DNA from 2 places in the Actinomadura sp. NPDC000929 genome. Region 2 is predicted to be linked to the other one. Evidence: riboswitches for the same ligand, from Rfam matches in the RefSeq annotation. Region 2 holds a riboswitch; the other holds the start of a gene.
The links. Region 2 has a riboswitch for S-adenosylmethionine ahead of ABWI04_RS09855 (aminotransferase class V-fold PLP-dependent enzyme). Riboswitches for the same ligand answer to the same signal wherever they lie in the genome.
Positions count from the first base shown of each region.

Region 1: it holds a riboswitch for S-adenosylmethionine, as region 2 does, so the genes downstream of both, thrC (threonine synthase) here and ABWI04_RS09855 (aminotransferase class V-fold PLP-dependent enzyme) in region 2, are expected to answer to the same signal.

Region 1 covers NZ_JBEUPA010000005.1:5,763-10,636, forward strand. Annotated here, with positions in the region: gene ABWI04_RS02995 (MoaD/ThiS family protein) at 245-523, opposite strand; gene thrC (threonine synthase) at 539-1,783, opposite strand; SAM riboswitch class I at 1,800-1,940, opposite strand; gene ABWI04_RS03005 (cation diffusion facilitator family transporter) at 2,035-2,970, opposite strand; gene ABWI04_RS03010 (alpha,alpha-trehalose-phosphate synthase (UDP-forming)) at 3,091-4,584, shown strand; gene ABWI04_RS03015 (sulfotransferase family protein) at 4,649-4,874, opposite strand, start outside.
Region 2 covers NZ_JBEUPA010000018.1:49,505-63,477, reverse strand. Annotated here, with positions in the region: gene ABWI04_RS09890 (substrate-binding domain-containing protein) at 1-1,189, opposite strand, end outside; gene ABWI04_RS09885 (TrmH family RNA methyltransferase) at 1,461-2,342, shown strand; gene ABWI04_RS09880 (sialidase family protein) at 2,416-3,840, opposite strand; gene ABWI04_RS09875 (hypothetical protein) at 4,224-4,643, opposite strand; gene ABWI04_RS09870 (hypothetical protein) at 5,197-6,210, opposite strand; gene ABWI04_RS09865 (UCP033725 family protein) at 6,314-6,682, opposite strand; gene ABWI04_RS09860 (SseB family protein) at 6,679-10,692, opposite strand; gene ABWI04_RS09855 (aminotransferase class V-fold PLP-dependent enzyme) at 10,804-12,063, opposite strand; SAM riboswitch class IV at 12,106-12,221, opposite strand; gene ABWI04_RS09850 (DUF8711 family protein) at 12,271-12,645, shown strand; gene ABWI04_RS09845 (transglycosylase domain-containing protein) at 12,662-13,973, opposite strand, start outside.

The DNA.
Region 1 (4,874 bases), on a different contig from region 2:
TTCAATCTTCCAGGACGCGGCCAGCGAGAAACCCAAGTGACGGAGAGGCGGTGATCAAGATCAAAGCCGTGAAACTGGCGCTCGCTAAAACTTGTTCCATGCGCGTTTGGCCGGACGGGAGGAACAGTTGCCCAATCCAGCATCCACCGGGCAATCGCGTTCCGGAGAAGGGGGAATCGGCCAGATGTGAAAGGAAAAGCCCCGGCACGGTGGACGTGCCGGGGCCTCGCGGACGAGACGGACGTCAGCCGCCCGCCACCGCGGGGATGATGGAGATCTGGGCGCCCTCGGGCGTCGGGGTGTCGAGTCCCTCGGCGAAACGGACGTCCTCGTCCCCGACGTAGACGTTCACGAAACGGCGGATCTTGCCCGCGTCGTCCAGGATGCGGGCGGAGATGCCGGAGTAGCTGGCCTCGAGGTCGGCGACGACCGCGCGCAGGGTCGCGCCCTCGGCCTTCACCTCGGACTCGCCACCGGTGTAGGTCCGCAGGATCGTCGGGATACGGACGGACACGCTGCTCATGCTGCTCCTTCGTTCTCAGGCGAGGCCCGCGGCGCGGAACGCCTCCAGGGACGGGGCGATGTTCGCCGACGGCGCGACGACCGGGGCGACGGCGTCCAGGGTCTTCAGGCCGTCCCCGGAGTTGATGATCACGGTCTCGGCGCCCGGGTCGAGGGCACCGGCCTCGATGAGCTTGCGCAGGGTCGCGACGGTGACGCCGCCGGCCGTCTCACCGAAGATCCCCTCGGTGCGGGCCAGGAGCCGGATCCCCTCGACGACCTGCTCGTCGGTGACGTCCTCGACGGCGCCGCCGGTGCGGCGGGCCACGTCCAGGACGTAGGGGCCGTCGGCCGGGTTGCCGATGGCGAGGGACTTGGCGATCGTGTCGGGCTTCACCGGGCGGACGACGTCGTGGCCCGCCTTGAACGCGGCGGCGACCGGGTCGCACCCGGAGGCCTGGGCGCCGAAGACGCGGTACGGCTTCTCCTCCACCAGGCCCAGCTTGATGAGCTCCTGGAACGCCTTGTCGATCTTGGTCAGCTGGGAGCCGGACGCGACCGGCACGACGACCTGGTCGGGCAGCCGCCAGCCGAGCTGCTCGGCGATCTCGTAGCCGAGCGTCTTGGAGCCCTCGGCGTAGTAGGGGCGGACGTTGACGTTGACGAACGCCCAGTCGTCCTGCTCGCCCGCGATCTCGGACGCGAGCCGGTTGACGTCGTCGTAGTTGCCGTCGACCGTCACGAACGTCCCGCCGTACACGGCCGTCGTGATGATCTTCTGGGACTCCAGGTTCGACGGGACGAACACCGCGCTGCGGATCCCGGCGCGGGCCGCCGCGGCGGCGACGGCGTTGGCGAGGTTCCCGGTGGACGGGCAGGCCAGCACCTTGAACCCCAGCTCGCGGGCGGCGGCGAGCGCCACGGCCACGACGCGGTCCTTGAACGAGTGGGTCGGGTTGCCGCTGTCGTCCTTCACCCACAGGCTCTGCAGGCCGAGGCTCTCCGCGAGGTTGTCGGCGCGGACGAGGCGGGTCAGGCCCGGCTCGGTGTTCGGGGTGTCGGCGACGTTGGACGGGACGGGCAGCAGCCCGCGGTAGCGCCAGATGTTGCGCGGTCCGGACTCGATGGACTCCCGGGTGACGCCGTCGAAGTCGTAGGCGATCTCCAGGGGGCCGAAACACTCTTCACAGGCGTAGTAGGGCCCGAGGTCGCGGGACGAGCCGCATTCGCGGCAGACGAGAGCGGTAGCCGGTCCGAGGTCTGTGGCAGGCGTGAGTGCCATGAGGGCGAGGCCTTTCTCCCCATCTTCCCTGCGCCACCTTGGTCGCAGGCCGGAGTTGGCACCATCTCCCGGCCGGCCTCGCAGGATCGCGACGCGCCGCAGCCAGGTGGTTGCCGGGGCTTCGCAGGGCCGGTCCCTCCACCCCTCTGGATGAGCGTTATGAAGTTGTCGATCTACGAGCTTTGAACTCGTATGCGTGACTTTACATGAACTGACCGGATGCCAGACAGGCGGGTCCAGCGATTGAGACGTTACCCGGCGGGTGTCTTGATCACCCGTTGGGTCGGGTCGAGGAACACGTGCCGGACGGTCGGGACGCGCTCGCGGAGCCGCCGGTCGATCTCGCCGGCGACGTCCTCGGCCTCGTCGGCGCTGATGTCGTCGGAGAAGTGCACCTTCGCGGCGACGAGGATCTGCTCGGGGCCGAAGTGCATGGTGAGCAGTTCGTCCACGCCGGTCACGCCGGGCGCGCCGCAGATCTCGGCGCGGATCTCGCGCTGCTCGGCGGGGTCGGCCGCCTGGCCGATGAGCAGGCCCATGCTCTCCCTGCCGATCGAGAAGGCGAGGACGACCAGGAGGATCCCGATGAGGACGGACGCGAGCCCGTCCCAGAACTCCGACCCGGTGATCTGGCGCATCGCGAGGCCGCCGGCGGCGAGCGCGAGGCCGATCATCGCCGCGGTGTCCTCGAACAGCGCGGTCTTGAACGTCACGTCGGGCGACTTGCGGACATGCTCGACCAGGTCGCGGTCGCTGTCGCGCGTCTCCTTCTTGGCCTGGTAGAAGGCGCGGATCCAGGACGTCCCCTCCAGCACCGCGCCGAGGCCGAGGACGGCGTAGGCGAGCCACACCGTCGTCCCGCCGCCGCCGTGACCGGTCATGGTCAGGATGCCCTCGAAGATCGAGAATCCGGCGCCGGCCACGAAGATGCCGAACGCGGCGAGCAGCGACCACACGTACCGCTCGTTGCCGTATCCGAAGGGGTGGCGCCGGTCGGGGGGCCGCTCGCTGCGCCGGAGCGAGGTGTAGAGGAAGCCCTGATTGAGGGTGTCCGCCACCGAGTGCGCGCTCTCCGCGAGCATGGCGCTGGACCCGGCCAGCAGGCCGGCGAACAGCTTCGTGATCGCGAGGATGAGGTTCGCGGCACCGGCGACGAGCACGGTTTTCGTCGTCTCGGACTTGCTCATTGCCGCCGGATACCCCCTGGGCGGATGACTAATCGGGCGGAACGGACACAAGGGCGGGCGATGCCGGCCACCTCGCGGGTCACTTTGATGCGCCTCGGCCGCAACTGAGACCCTTCCCGTATGAGCCAAGTGCTGGTGGCCTCGAACCGGGGTCCGGTGTCGTTCTCGCTGTCGGACGACGGCGGGCTCACCATGCGGCGCGGGGGCGGCGGTCTCGTGTCGGGCCTCGCCGCCGTGACGGGCGCCCCGCGCGACCCCGGCCCGCCGCGTCCGGCCGAGACGGCGCGGGAGCCGTCCTCGACGGGAGCGGACGTGCTCTGGGTGTGCGCGAGCCTCGGCGAGGCCGACCGCACGGCGTCGCGCCGTTCCCCGGACGGCCGCCTCGACCTCGCCGGGTACGAGACCGGCGGGGCGGCGGTGCGCATGCTCGACATCCCGGCGGCCACGTTCGACCGCGCCTACAACGGCGTCGCCAACTCGACGCTGTGGTTCGTCCACCACCTGTTGTACGACACGCCGCGCAGCCCGCACTTCGACGCCCGCGCCCGGCGGGACTGGCAGTCCTACGAGGCGTACAACGCGGCCTTCGCGGACGCCCTCGCACGCGACGCCGCCCAGGGCGCGAAGGCGGCGATCCAGGACTACCACCTGTCGCTGGCTCCGCGGATGCTGCGCGACCGGCGCCCCGACCTGAAGATCGTGCACTTCTCCCACACGCCCTGGGCGCCGCCGGAGTACTTCCGGCTGCTCCCGGACGACATCGGCGCGCAGGTCCTTCTCGGCATCCTGGGCGCCGACCACGCCGGCTTCCTCACGGAGCGGTGGGCGTCGGCCTTCCTCGACTGCTGCGAGCTGCTGCCGGGCGCGCGCGTCGACCGCGTGGCCCGCACCGTCTCCTGCTCGGGCCACACCACGCGCGTGGGTGTGCACGGTCTCGGCGTGGACGGGGCGGCGCTGCGCAGGCGCGCCGCCGAACCGGACGTCGTCGAGAGGGCCCGCGCGCTGCGCGAGCAGGTGGGCGACCGCCGGCTCATCGTGCGGATCGACCGGACGGAGCTGTCCAAGAACATCGTGCGCGGGCTCGCCGCGTACCGGGAGATGCTCGTCAACCATCCCGAGTGGCGCGGACGCGTCGTGCACCTCGCGTTCGCCTACCCGTCCCGCTACGACCTGCCCGAGTACCGGGAGTACACCGCGGCCGTCCAGCGCATGGCCGGGCAGATCACCGACGAGTTCGGCACCGCCGACTGGGACCCGCTGATCCTCCAGGTGAACGACGACTACCCGCGTTCCCTCGCCGCCTACGGCCTGGCCGACGTCCTGCTCGTCAACCCGATCCGGGACGGGATGAACCTGGTCGCCAAGGAGGGGCCCGTCCTGTCGCGGCACGGCTGCGCGCTCGTGCTGTCGCGAGAGGCGGGCGCGGCGGCGGAGCTGTCCGAGGACGCGCTGGTGGTCAATCCCTACGACGTCTCGCAGACGGCCGAGGCCCTGCGCCAGGCCCTGCTGATGCCGCGCGCCCGGCGGGCCGAACGCTGCGCCCGCCTCGCCGACGCCGCGACCGCCCTGCCCCCGCAGCGCTGGTTCGCCGACCAGCTCGCCGCGCTGGACTAGCTCCCCGCGTAAAGGGAGCGGCGTGCTGCTCTGCGGGCGTCAGGGCAACACGCCGCGGGTCCGGTCAGGGGGCGCTGCCGGCGGACTGCTCGGCGGTGAGGAGGCACTCGACGGGGTTCGGCTCGTGGTGCTGCCTCCACCGCTCGCGCAGCGCGGCCTTGCTCTGCGCCATGCGCCGGTGGGCGGCGGTGCGGGTGAAGCGGGCGAGCAGGGCCGCGGACGGCTTCGGCAGGCCGCTCGGCTCGTAGCCGTACTCGGCGAGCCGCTCGCCGAACGCGGCCTCGGCCAGG
Region 2 (13,973 bases):
GCACGATGCCGGTGAAGATCGAGTCCCGGTTCGGGTCGTTCGCCAGCAGCGTGCTCGTGACCATCAGGGAGCCCATGCCCGCGGCGTTGCGCATCGGGTCGGGCACGACGAGCCGCACCGACCCCGCCGGGATCATCTGGTTCTTGGTGACGGCGCCGCCCGCGACGCCGCCCGCGGCCTTCAGCAGGTTGTCCCACGACGGGCTGGCGGTGATGCCCTGCTTCTTCAGCTCCACCGCGAGCGTCCGCGGCAGCCCGACCACGATCGGGCTCGTCGCGAGGGAGGTCTTGGTGGACACGACGCCGCTCTTGTCGCCGTTGTCGCCCTCGGTCCGCGCCAGCGAGATCCAGAGGGACGAGTCGGGGATCCACACGTCCGGCCGGTCGTTCGCCACGGCCTGCCCGGACAGCAGCGTCGTCACCGAGAAGGGCTCGGTCCTCTTCACGGTCGCCCTGACGCACTTGCCGTCGACCTTGTGCTTGCCGTCGTTGAACCGTCCGGCGGCCTTCTCCACCACGGGCGCGATGTCGGGCGCGACCGCCACGGACAGGTCCATCGCGCCGTCGCCGGAGCAGCCGCCGCCGCTCTCGGCGAACGCGTAGACGCCCACGCCGAGCAGCAGCGCCAGGCCCACGGCGCCGGCCATGGGCCCGATCAGCGCGGTCGCGCTGCGTTTGCGCCTGCGGCGCCCGTACTCGTAGCCGCCCGACCCGCCGCCGTAGCCGCCCGAACCGCCGGAACCGCCCGAACCACCGGATCCGCCGCCGTAGCCGCCGGAGTCACCCGAGCCGCCGGAGCCGCCGAAGAATCCGGTCTGGCCGCCGTCCGACCCGCCGATGGCGTCGTACTCGCTGTAACCCGTCCCGGCCAGCGGCGAGGACGCCGGGGCAGGGCCCTGCGGCGACGCGGTCCTCGGCTCCTCCCCGTACCGGCCCTGGCCGTAGACCGGCTGCTCGGAGGACTGCCGGGGCGTGAACCACTCGGGCGTCTCGCCGGGCGCGCCCGGCGCCGTGCCGGGCGGGGCGCCCTGCGGGCCCGCCGGGGGCTGGGCGAGCGGCGGGCCCTGGCCCTCCCGCCCTCCGAACCAGTCGGACGACCCGTCATTGGCCGGCCCGAAGACGGGAGTGGACGGGTCGTACCCGCCTTCACCCGTCCCTCCGGGGAAGTCATTGCGATGACGTCCGCTCACGGCTGCCCTCGATTCACCTGAAACCGGCCGATGTTCCCCGGCACTGTAGTAGTACGCCCCAGAGGTTACAAAGGACTCAAAACTGCTAATGACGCAGGTCATGAGCGTGAGCCCGGACGAACCTGGCGGCGCGCACGGCCGCCGCGCCCAGCGATCGGAGGGGTACGAGCGTACGCGAATCCCTCTCTAGAACCTGATTCAGTCCCCTTCCGCGGCCGGATCCGGCCGCCGCGCAGCCGGGGCACCGCCCGCCCGGCGGCAGACTTGGGGAATGGCCAGCCTGATCCCCGTCTCCGACCCCGCCGACCCGCGCCTCGCGGACTACGTCCGCCTCCGCGACGTCAACCTCCGCAAGAGCCTGGAGGCCGAGCACGGCCTGTTCGTCGCCGAGGGCGAGAAGGTGATCCGCCGCGCGGTCGGCGCCGGATACCCCGTCCGGTCGCTGCTGATGGCACGGCGCTGGGCCGAACCGCTGGCCGACCTGCTGGACGGCGTGGACGCCCCCGCCTACCTGGTCGACGACGCCACCATGGAGTCCCTCACGGGCTTCCAGGTGCACCGCGGCGCCCTGGCCTCGCTGGAGCGCCTTCCCCTGCCGTCCGTCGACGCCGTCCTCGCCCCGGCCCGCCGCGCCGCCGTCCCCGAGGAGGTCGTCGACCGCGCCGACGTCCCCGCGCCGCACGCTCGGCCGCCGCGGCGCGTCCTCGTCCTGGAGGATCTCGTCGACCACGCGAACGTGGGCTCCATCTTCAGGTGCGCCGCCGCCCTGGGCATCGACGCGGTCGTCCTGTCGCCGAGGTGCGCCGATCCCCTCTACCGCCGGGCGGTGAAGGTGTCCATGGGCGCGGTCTTCGCGATCCCCTACGCCCGCATGGCCAACTGGCACGACGACCTCGGCAGGCTGCGCGCCGCCGGCTTCACCCTGCTGGCCCTGACCCCCGACCAGACCGCCACGCCCATAGAGAAGGCGTCCATGGGCGACCGCGTGGCCCTGTTGCTCGGTTCGGAGGGCGACGGCCTCTCGTCCCACTGGCTGGACGAGGCCGACGAGCCGGTGTGCATCCCCATGAGCGGGGACGCCATGTCCGCGGGCGTCGACTCCCTGAACGTCACCGCGGCCGCCGCGATCGCCTGCCACACCCTGATGCGGTAGCGGGGCCGTCCGAAGGCCGGAAAAGGGTGCGGCCCTCCTGCGCTTCCAGCGCAGGAGGGCCGCATCAGGCCGGTCAGTTGTAGAAGGTCGCGCTGTGGATGTCCACCGGGTTGGCGGCCTGGCCGGTGGCCACGCCGTAGACGGCCACGAAGGACGAGCCGGTCGAGACCAGGCCGGTGTAGTCACCGAGCATCCGGCCGGAGCTCGTCGCCGGCACCGTGCGCGCGTCGAACGGGCCCTCGATGTGCCGCTCGCGCCACGACGCGGGCTTCGTGCAGTCGTCCGCGCAGGTCACGGCCCAGAAGTCGGTGGGGAGGGTGGCGGCGGACGTGTTGTTCCGGAAGTCGTAGTAGGTGATCGCCACGGTGCCGCCGGGGGACACGGCGATCGCCGGCACCGCGGCGGAGCCGGTGGGCGTCTTGTCCACCCGGACCGGGGCGGACCAGGTCTTCCCGTTGTCCGCGGACCGCGCGTACGCGACGTGGAAGGTGCCGTCGGCGTCCTGGCTCGGCCAGACCGCGTTCACCACCTTGCTGCCCGGACGGGCCGCCAGCAGCGGGAGCGTGGCGTTGCGCACCGGGTCACCCGAGTCGTCCGGGTCGGGGATCCGGGTGCCCACCGCCATCGGCGCCGCCACGTTCAGCGTCGGCGCGGACCACGTGGCGCCGCCGTCGGTCGAGCGGATGACCTGGGTGGCCGCGGCGGTGTCGGTCTCGTGGTGCATGCCGATCAGCAGCGTCCCGTCGGCCATCGGCACCAGCTCGGTACCGATGACACCGCTGTTGGCCGGGAAGTCGTACACCTTCTTCGTGGTCCAGGTGCGCCCGTCGTCGGTCGACTTCGCCATGTAGACCGGCTGCACCCAGGCGCCGCTCGGCTGGGTGTCGACCCGGTCCCACACCGCGTAGACCGTGCCCGGGTGGTACGGGTCGGCGGTGATCGCCGGGCGGTCGTTGAAGAACCGCGCGTCGTCGTCGCGCTGCAGGGTCACCGGGGCGCCCCAGTGGTCGCCGCCGTCACCGGACCGCGAGACCAGGATCGCCGTCACCTCGCCGGTGCGCGAAAGCGAGAACGACGCGGCCACCGCCGCGCCGGACGGTGTCATCGTGACCCAGTGGTCCGTCGTGACGTCGTAGTCCCCGCCGTTGGCGGCGGTGCCGCCGTCGCACCGGGAGAACGCGGGCTGGTTCGCCGACCGGCGCCAGGTCGCGCCGTAGTCGTCGGACACGGCGGTGCCGGTCCCGTTACCGCCGTACCGGTTCCACCTGTCCTGCTGGTACACCGTGACGAGACGCCACGGCCGCTTCGGGTCCCGCGCCACCATGGGCTGGACCTCGGTGTTCGGGTTCAGGACATAGCCGTCGCCCTCGGGCAGCCCGCATCCCTGCGGCAGGGCGCTGGTGCCCGACACCGGCACCACCGCGGCGGGATCGGTTCCGTCCGCTGACGCGGCCGGGGCCGCGAAGGCGAAGGCGAGCAGGGTGGTCGCTGCGACCATGGCCGACCTGGAACGTCGATTCAACGGTGCATTCCTCGTCCTCGATGGGGGGTCTTGCCGGAGACGCCGCCACCTGGCCGGCAGCGCGTTCCCAGCGAAGGCCGAACAGCAGGACGACATTACAGCCCAAGATCGACTTCTTCTCGCCCTTTGGCTCGGCACCCTTCCGCTCTCGCGGCGAGTATCGTCCGGACGGTCAATTTGGACAATGTCCAACCTGGTCCCGGGGATGTGCCGGGCGGCCGAAAATGAGGACATCCATAAATGGAATTCCGGCCAATCTGAGCGGGGTCGAGCGTCTCGACGCCGCCGCGGCCGCCGCTCGCCCGCCGTGCCCTCACGCGGAGGGCGCCTCCTGGCGGGGAGGGGCGCCGCGCCGGCGGCTACGCGACGGCGGCCTCGTCGTCCCGGTCGGCCAGGAGCCGGGCCAGCCGCTCCCTTTCCATGAACGCCCAGTCCTCCGGGTCGTCGTCCCAGTCGACGCGCTCCTCGATGTCGAGGCCCGCCATGAACTCCTCGTGGAGGCCGGACGGGTTCTCCCGGACCGGGTCGGAGAACTGCCACACCTCCACGGCGGCCCTCAGGTCGCCGCGGTCGGCCAGCAGTTCGGCCAGCCGCCTCGTCGTCGGCGCGGCGTCGCCGTAGGCGCGGGCCCACACGTCCAGAGCGGCTGCCAGGTCGCCGTGCTTCGCCAGGAGCTCGCCGAGGCGTCCGGCCGCGTTCCGGTCGCCGGCCTCCGCTCGGGCGCGCAGCTCAACGATCTCGTCCTGGTTCGGTACGTCACTGTTTGTCCGAATTTCCATTACCGGTCACCTCTTCCGGGGGCAGCAAGGGCGCTGGCAAGGAACAGCCGCTCCGGGAAAGTAACCATTCCCGGGAGCCTCAAACCGCTTCCGTCCGGCGAGTTGCCGGGCCGGGCCCCTGATTGCCGAAGGAACGGCGCGCGGTCGCCGCCGTTTCGCCGGACGCGCCGCCCGCCCGCCGACGATCGTCAAGGCGCGCTGCGTGAACAGGGGTATTCGCTTGCCTTGGAACGGGCCCGCCGGTGCCGAACCGCCTCACGGCCTACGCGGTTCTTGTCGTCATTCATCGGTTTCGCCGGGAGACGGTTCGCATAGGCTCGGACCCTTGGCGTCGCCGTGCGTGAGTATTTCCGGTCCCGTTCTCCGCGCCCCGGAAAGGCGTTTGTGAGATTCTCATTCGAGAATCCGCCGTTTCCGGAGCCCGATGGGGTGCGGGGTACCGGCGGTCGAGTTCCTCGGGGCATGCCTCCAACGAACGCGAGCCACCCGTCGAAAGCGTGACCAGCGCGTGAGCTGCGCTGATCGCCCGGGTGAAGGGCGCGCGCGGCGGAGATCAGCGGCCGAACATGCCGCCCCGCGGTCGGCGGTGCGTTCCCCGGGGCCGCCGCGGAGCCCCCACCGGCGCGCGGCGGCGGCCGAGGCGCAGCTGCGTCAGCAGCAGCGAGAACGCCACCATCAGCGCCGCCAGCCAGGCGATCTGCGTGCTGGCCATCCGCTCGAACGTCAGATCCTGCGCGACGGGCGCCTGGTTGCCCTGGAGGCGGCTCTGCGGCGTCTCCGCCCCGGGCGCCGGGCTCGGCGCGACGGACGGGTTGGGCGCCTGGATGGACGGCAACGCCACCTGCGGGTTCTGCGGCTCGAACGACGCGTTGGGCGACGTCTGCACGGACCCGTTCGTCCCCGTGCCGTTCCCGCTCCCCGAGGAGCCGCTTCCACTGCCGGACCCGCCGTGCGACGTCCTGGAGGACGTGGAGTGCGAGGGCGTGGGCGACGGCTTCGTGGGCTTGCGCGACGGCGACTTCGTGGGCGTCTTCGAGGGGGTCGGGGTCGGCGTCTTCGTGGGCGGCGGCTTGGACGGGACGACGTACCTGAACGTCGTGGTCCCGGCGACCGGGGCGAGGTCGGTCGCGTCGACGGTCACGATGATCGTGTAGACCGCCGTCTCCTTCGGCCCCTCCTTCGGGACCGTCACATGCGATGTGACGGGCGTGCCGCTCTTCCCGGCGGCGAGGTCGCCGACGGCGCACCCCGCCGACTCGAACGGCGCGCCGCAGTCACCGGTCACCGCCGTGCCCTTGAGGGTCGCCGTGATGTTGGTGACCTTGATGTTCGCCACGTCGCCGCCGACGGCGGTGACCGTCGTCGTGATGTCGAGCGAGCCGCCCGGGTCCAGCCTGGCCGCCGTGGAGGCGACGTCCACCGTGAGCTTGCCGGTCGCGGGGGACGCGGGATCCGACCCTGAGGGGGAGGGCGTCTCGTCGGCCACGGCGGACGCGCCGCCGGCGGCGAGGATGGCCGCCGTGCCGAGCCCAACAAAGATCGGTTTCACCGTCGCTCGGCAGATCACTGCCGCCGCACCTCCGTCGCGTCGCCGTTGAGCGCTTCCGTCCGAGGGATCGCCTCGGCACACATGCGAACACGGATCCAAGGGGCAAATCAACCCCGCCCGGTCAGACGAACTCCTCCCGGACGTCCTCGATCTCCGACCCGGGCGCCCAGGCCTGCCAGATGCCCTGGTCGACGCGGTCGAGCCCGAGGCTCTCGGCGACCGGGGCCCGCCCGCCCGCGTACTCGACCCGCAGCCACGTCTCGTGCTCCCCGACGATGACGAAGCGCTCGCCGCGCCAGCGGCACGTCGTCCGGACGTAGCGGAGCTCCTCGACCTCGGACGCGGGGACGATGCGGCGGAAGCGCCCCGGGCGCAGCTCCTCGAACCCGTCCGTCGGCCCGGGCGCGTACAGCCTGATCTCGCCGTCGGCGCCCGGCGCGGCCTCGAAGTCGCGGCCGAGCCACCGCGCGACGTACCCGTCCCGGATCACTGCGCGGCCTCCGTCCGTCCGTCCCACGCCTCGGCGCCGGCGTCCGGCCGCAGCCAGGCGAGCCGGTCCGGGTCGTACATCGCGATGAACCGCTCCGACCGGTCCCTGCCGATGTAGTACATCTCCGCTCCGTACGGCAGCCGGACGCTGGTCACCTTGTACTCGCGGATCGACCCGGCGCTTCCCGGCGCGAAGCCGCTCCCCGTGAACGGCGGCCGCTCGATGACCCAGCCGGACTCGCCCCAGGACGCCATCTCCTCCTCGTCGCGCCCGCCGAACGGGACGCGGTACAGGTCGGGGCAGTACGCCGGCCACCGGATGACGTACACGCCCTCGTCGTCGAGGGAGAACGAGGAGTCGGGGAACAGCAGCCCCAGCGCCTCGTAGAGCTGGGAGGGCGTCTGCAACTCGGCCACGTCGTTCGTGGAGTGGACGAAGCCGCCGACCCGGTCGTACCCCTGCTCCAGATACCAGGAGACGTGACTGTGCGGGACGACCTTCTGCATGATGGCCGGCGACGAGACGCGGTCCTCGGGGTCGGTGGGCGCCTGCGGCACCGGCTCCCGCCGCGGCGGCGGCAGCGGAACCTCCGGCCGCGCCTGCACGAGCCCGACCCGCACCGCCCACTCACTGAGCGACCGCACCTGATCGCCGTGCAGCGACGCCCCGATGTGGGTCCCCGGGTTGAGCACCATGGCCCAGTCCTCCCGGGGCCACGCGCCGATCAGCTCCCGGAAGTCGGCGTACACGAACCGGGACTGCGGCAGAACCTCCCGCAACCGGACCATCGACGTGAACACCTGGACGGACACCGCGTCCCGCAGCGCCGCGTCCCACCGGAACTCCCGCTGGACGGGCGTCACCTCAAGCGGCGCGTCATCGGGGATCGGCACGAGCACGTTCGCGTTCAGCAGCACCCGCAGGAACGCGTCGGAGTCGCCGCCGGAAGCCGCCTCGTAGAGCTCCTGGTCGATCCGGTTCCCCGGCTCGAACGCGGGCTCCGGTTCCTCGACGGCGTGCAGCGACCGTCCCGCCCCCGGCTCTCCGGCGGGCGCGCCGTCCTCGCCCCCGCCCGCCTCCGCCTGACCAGGGTGTGCGGCGTCCTGAGGGACCGCCGCGAGGCCGCCCGGCGCCGCTTCTCCCGGGGCGCCAGATGGGGCGCCGGGAGGTTCGCTGCCCTGGACGCCCGCGTCCTGACCGGTGCGCGCCACCTCGTGAGGCGCGACGGGCCCCGCGACACGGCGGTCGGCGCCTTCCGGCAGGCCGCCGCCTCGTCCGGCCCCGGGGGCGGGCGCGGCACCGAGCGATCCGGTGGCACCCGTGCCGGACGGCACACCGGGCGCGTCCGGCCCCGTGTTGGGCGGCTCGCTGCCCTGAGACCCGTCACCGGGAAGGCCAGGCGCGGCACCGTAAGGCCCGGTGCCCTGAGGAACGCCGGTGCCAGGCGGGGCGGCGGGCGCGTCCGATCCTGGTCCCGCCGTCGTGGAGCCTTGTGCCGTCGCGCCTGGGTGGGGACTTACGTCCTCCGGCGCGCCCGATCCGGTGTTAGGCAGCTCGCTGCTTAGAGCTCCGACCCCGGGAAGCCCAGGCTCTGCGACTCCGCCGAACGGGGTGGTCGCCCCAGGTGCGGGGGCGGCGGGCGCATCCGATCCCGGGCCCGCAGTCGTGTTCTCTGGCGCGCCCGATCCGCTGGTCGGCGGCTCGCCGCCTTGGGCTGCAACTCCGCCGGACGGAGTGGTCGCGCCAGGGGCAGGCGCGTCGATGTGGGGACGACCGGCGGGCGTGGCGGGAATCTGAGAGGCGGTTTCCGGAAGGCTCGACTCAGGGCCGCCGCCGGACAGGCCGGACGTGTCGGAAGGGGCCGTGCTCGGTGCGGCCGTGTAGGGACGGCCCGCGTCGTCTGGCAGGCCGGGCTTGGCGTCGAGAGGCCCGCTGTTCTCAGGCGCAGGCCCGGGAACGCCCGGCTCTGCGGCGTCGCCGGATGGCGTGGCCGTGCCAAGAGCGGTGGGGACCGGCAGGTCAGCGTGCGTGCGGCCCGTTTCTTCTGGCGCGCTCGGCCCGGTGGCCGGTGTCTCGGGGTGCTGAGGCGCGGGCCCGGGAAGACCAGGCTCTGCTGCGCCGCCAGGCGGGGTGGGGGTGCCGGCGTCACCTGGCGCGGCACTGAGGGGACCGGTGTTCTGCGACGCGGGTGGCGGGAGGCCGGGCTCCGCGAAGCCGCCGGTGGGGCTGGTCGTTCCGCGCGCGTCTCCGAGAGGGGCGCCCGCGTCTTCCGGCACGGCCGGTCCGGGGCCCGGGGGGTCCGGCTCCGCGACCTCGCCGGACGGGCTGGGCGCGGCCGCTGGCTCAAGGCCGGGCATGTGGCCCGGGTCGACGGCGGTGCTGGACGGGTCCGCGAGGCGGCGGGCCGCTTCTCCCGGAACGCCGGGCAGGGGAGCGCGGGGTTCGTCGGCCGGGCGGGGAGCGGGCGCCTCGCCGAAGTGCGCGGGGGCCGGGGGCACGGCTTCGGGAAGGCCGGGCTGCGCGGGGCCGCCGGGCGCTCCGGCGTGGTGGCGGCCCGGTTCCACGGGCGCGGGGACGGCGGGCTCGTCCGGCACGGGCGGGCCCGCGTGGCGGCCCGGGCCGGACGCGGCGGGGTCGGCCGGGACGGCGGGGGCGACCGGCACCGAGGGCGCGGCCGGGGGCGGCGGCGTCGCGGCGGACGGGGGAGCGGGCGGGCCGCTGAGGGTGCGGACCTGCTCGCCCGGCATGGACGCGTCGATGGGCGTGCCCGGGTTGAGGACGAGCGTCCACGAGGCGTCCGGCCAGGCGGTGACCATCTCCAGCAGGCTCGGCATGATGAAGCGCGACGTGCCGATCGCCTCGTTCATCCACCTCAGCGACGTGAAGATCTGGATCGACGTCCGGCCGTGGACGCGGACGGGGCGCCACGGGAAGTCGGGGTCACCGGGGACGATGCCCCACGGGGTCTCGGCGTCCACGGGGACGAGCACCTGGGCGCCGAGAATGATCTTGAAGAAGGTCTCGGTGTCGCGGCGGCGGGCCGCGTCGAAGAGGCGCTGCTCGATGTCGTTCTGGGGCTCGAAGCGGTCCGTCATCCGCTGGGCGGCGCGCTGGTCGGCCCAGGTGGCGAGGCCGGGGAGCTGCTGCGCGAGGACGGTGCCGCCCGCGGGCGAGCCGGAGTTGATGGCGAGGAGCCAGTCGGGGTCCGGCCAGTAGCGCAGCACCACGGTGAACGGCAGCGCGATGTGCTCGGTGCCGGGCCCGGACGCCTCGGCCAGCCGCTCCGGCGAGGTGAAGACCGGGACGACGGTGGAGCCGTCGACCTCACGGGTCTGCCACGGGAAGCCGGGACGGCCCGGACGGAGCGAGAAGTCCATGTCGTCCGGGACGGGCAGCAGCACGTCGGTGGCCGCCAGCGTCTGCAGGAACAGGTCGTGGTCGTTGTTCGCGGCGGCCCGCAGCAGCTCGCGCTCGACGTCGTTGGCCGGCTGGAACTCCGGGCGCGGCGCCTCGCGGGGCAGCTCGCGGTGCTGGTCGCGCAGCTCCTCCCACGGCGGGGACGCGCGGCCGACCTGCGGGGGGCGGCCGTCGCCGTCGGCGACCTGCCGGACGAACCAGGACGGCAGCCGCGCCTCGATCGGCAGCGCGGCGGGGACGCCGCGCGCGGGAACGTCGACGGCGAGCCACCAGCGGTCGTCCGGCCAGGTCTCGGCGATGTCGCCGAACCGCACCGTCATGAAGTGCTGGTAGGACGGCCCGAGGCACGCCCGCATCGCCGCCGCCGACGTGTAGGCCAGGACGTGGATCCGGCCGTCCTCCTCCTGGGTGGGCCACGACGGCTGCGCCTCCCCCGCGAGGACGCCGTCCACCAGGTCGGGCGGGACGGGAACGACGAGGTCGGCGTCCCCGAGGAGGCGGAAGTAGCTCTCCTGGTCGCCGGCCCGTACTGTCTCCTGCAGTCGGTGCTCCAGTTCCGACGTGGGTCGCCACGCGTCGGCCACGGTCGCCACCCCCTGTTTCTAGCGTGCTCGTCCCCGCGCGACTGCCTACGCTACATGGGCGAACAGGACCAAAGAGCATAATCATCTGACTGCGCGCGGGAGTTCGCAGGTCAGAGGCTGTCAGCGCGCAGTCAACGCGGCGAGGGCGGCGAGGAGCCGGTCGATGTGCTCCTCCTCCGTCCCGATGCCGATGCTCGCGCGGACGGCGCTCCGGTCCTCGCCCAGCAGGTGCCGGACGAAGGGGTGGGCGCAGAACTTCCCGTCGCGGACGCCGATGCCATGCTCGTCGGACAGCGTAAGCGCCACGTCCCGCGCGTTCCAGCCGTCCACGGTGAACGACACGATCCCGACGCGCGGCGCCCGCTCGCCCCACAGCGTCAGCTCCCTGACGTGGGGGAGCGCCGCGAGTCCCGACCGCAGCCGTTCCACCAGCGCCTCCTCCCGGACGGCCAGGTCGTCCCAGGCCGGGGTCAGCGTCTCGCACGCGGCGGCCAGCGCGAGGGCGCCGAGGACGTTCGGGGAGCCCGCCTCGTGCCGCTGCTCGGCGGAGGGCGCCCACCGGGTCGTCTCCCCGACCGAGGCGCTGGCGCCGCCGCCCCTGAGGTAGGGCTCGGCGGCGCGCAGCCAGTCGGCGCGTCCGGCGAGCACGCCCGCACCGAACGGCGCGTACAGCTTGTGCCCGGAGAACGCGACGTAGTCGAGGCCGAGCGCGGTCATGTCCAGGGGGCGGTGCGGGACGAGCTGCGCCGCGTCGACCGCGATGCGGGCGCCGTTGCGGTGCGCGACGTGCGCGAGCTCCTCGATCGGCCACAGCTCGCCGGTGACGTTGGACGCGGCGGTGACGACGAGCAGCCGCGACCCGATCGGGCACGCGCGCAGCGCGCGGTCGGCGGCCGACAGCGCCTCGGCCGGGGTGGCGGGCGCCGGGAGGCGCACGGCGCGCTTCCACGGCAGCAGCGACGCGTGGTGCTCGCTCTCGAAGACGACGACGCTCGTCCCGGCCGGGACGGCGTGCGCGAGCAGGTTCATCGAGTCGGTGGTGTTGCGCGTGAAGATCACGGCCGCGCGCCGCCACGCGCCGAGGAACGACCGCACGGTCTCCCGCGCGTCCTCGTAGGCGGACGTCGTGACCTGCGACGCGTACCCCGCGCCGCGGTGCACGCTGCTGTAGTACGGCAGCGCGCGGGCGACGGCCTCGTGCACCGCCTCCAGACAGGGCGCGCTGGCCGCGTAGTCGAAGTTGGCGTAGGGGACGCGGCGGCCGTCCCGCACCGGGACCGGGACGTCCGCTCCGATGACGCGGGGAATCGGGCGAACCCGGACCCCCTCCGGGCGCGTCACAGCAGGCGTGATGGGGGAGCGGGCGAGCAGCGTGGGCATGCCTGGACCTTCCGGGGTCAGGGACCCCGGGATGCCGGCCGGGATCCGCGCTTGCCGGAACGCGGTGCGCGTCCGGCCAGGTCCTCACCCGGGGCACCCCATCGCGGACGAAGGGTTGCCGGCCAGCAAGCCGGGGCTTCGCGCTGGCGCTCATGACCTCATGCGGAAGTATATGCGGAGCCGAACGGGGATCAAGGGGAGGGTGCGATGCGGTACCGGGTGGTTCGGACGCTGGCCGGCGGCGCGCTGGTGCTCGGCGCCCTCAGCGGGTGCGGGGCGCTGGGCGGCGGCAACTCCGCCCAGGTGTGCACCGACACGAAGAAGGCGTTCCAGCAGTACGTCACCCAGGTGCGGAGCGTTCCGGCGGCCGAGCCCGCGCAGTGGCGGCAGGCCACCGAGCAGCTCGCCGGACGCGTCGACGGGCTCGCGAAGCAGGCCGACGACGCCGACCTGGGCAAGGCGCTGAAGGCGGAGGCGGGCAGGCTCCGCGAGGCCGCGCCGGGGGTCGGCGACGGCGACGTCTCCCGGCTCGACAGCGTGATCAGGGAGACGCCGGCCGTCATCGGCAAGGCCTGCGACTGAGGGGCCGCGGGGGCGGCTACCCGCCGGTCCCGCCCAGCGGTCCGCCGCCGGTTCCGCCGTTGGGGTCGCCGCCCGGTCCGCCTCCCGGATCGCCGCCCGGTCCGCCCCCGGGGTCGCCCCCGCCGGGGTCCTGCGGCGGGATGATGGTCGGCAGGTCGGTGGGGGGCGTCGGGAGGTCGGGCTGCTCCGTGGACGGCGGCGGCCGGACGGGCCCGCGCGTGTCCGGCGGCTGCGGGCCGGTCGGGGGAGTGTCCTGCGTCGGGCCGCCCCAGCCGCTGCCGGGGGTCATCGACGGCTCCCCGAACGAGTCGGGCTCGTAGCCCTTGATGTTCACCGCGTCCGCCATGTACGAGCGCCAGATCTGGGCCGGGAGCTGCCCGCCGTACGCGCCGTACCCGGGGATGTTCAGCGGCTTGCCGTCGCTGCGGAACATCGCGACCGTCGTCGCCATCTGCGGGATGAACCCGTTGAACCAGATCGCGCGGCCCTCGTCGGTGGTGCCCGTCTTCCCGGCGACGTCGCGGCCGTCGGGCAGCTGCGCGCCGGTGCCGGTGCCGCCCTGCACGACCTTCTGCAGGGCGTAGGTGGCGTCGCGGGCGACCTGCTGGCTGAACGCCCGCTCGCCCTTCTCGGTGAACGTGCGCTTGTGGTTCTCGTTGTCGGTGACCGACTTCACCACGAACGGCGTCCGGTGCACGCCCTCGGAGGCGAACGTCGAGTACACGCTGGCCTGCTCGACGGGGTGCAGCGACACGATGCCGAGCGGGAACGTGGCGGCGTCCCGCTGCTCGGGATTCATCCGCGCCGCCGGGATGCCCATCTTCTCGGCCATCGCGGCGATCTTCTTGTTGCCGATGTCCTGGCCGAGGTTGACGTAGGCCGTGTTGATCGAGTGCTCGGTGGCGGTGACGAGGTTGACCGTCCCGAAGTTCTCGTTGCTGTCGTTGTGGATGGACGCGCCGTGGAAGTACTGCGGGGAGCTGCCGTCGTAGCTGGTGGACAGCGTCTTCCCGTCGTCCAGCGCGGCCGCCAGCGCGATCGGCTTGAACCCCGACCCGGCCTGCGCCCAGTCGCCGAAGGCGCTGCTCAGCGCCTCCTCCAGGTAGCCGCGGCCACCGTAGAAGGCGACCACCTGCCCGGTCTTCGGGTCGACCGACACCACGCCGGTGCGGATCTTCTTGCTCATCCCGTTCGGGGCGTTGTTCGCGACGGCCTGCTTCATCGCGTCCATCAGCCGCTTGTCGAACGTCGTGGTGATCTTCAGCCCGCTGCGGTTGATCTCGTCCTCGCTGTAGCCGCGGCGCTCGGTGAGCTCCTTCTTGGCCACG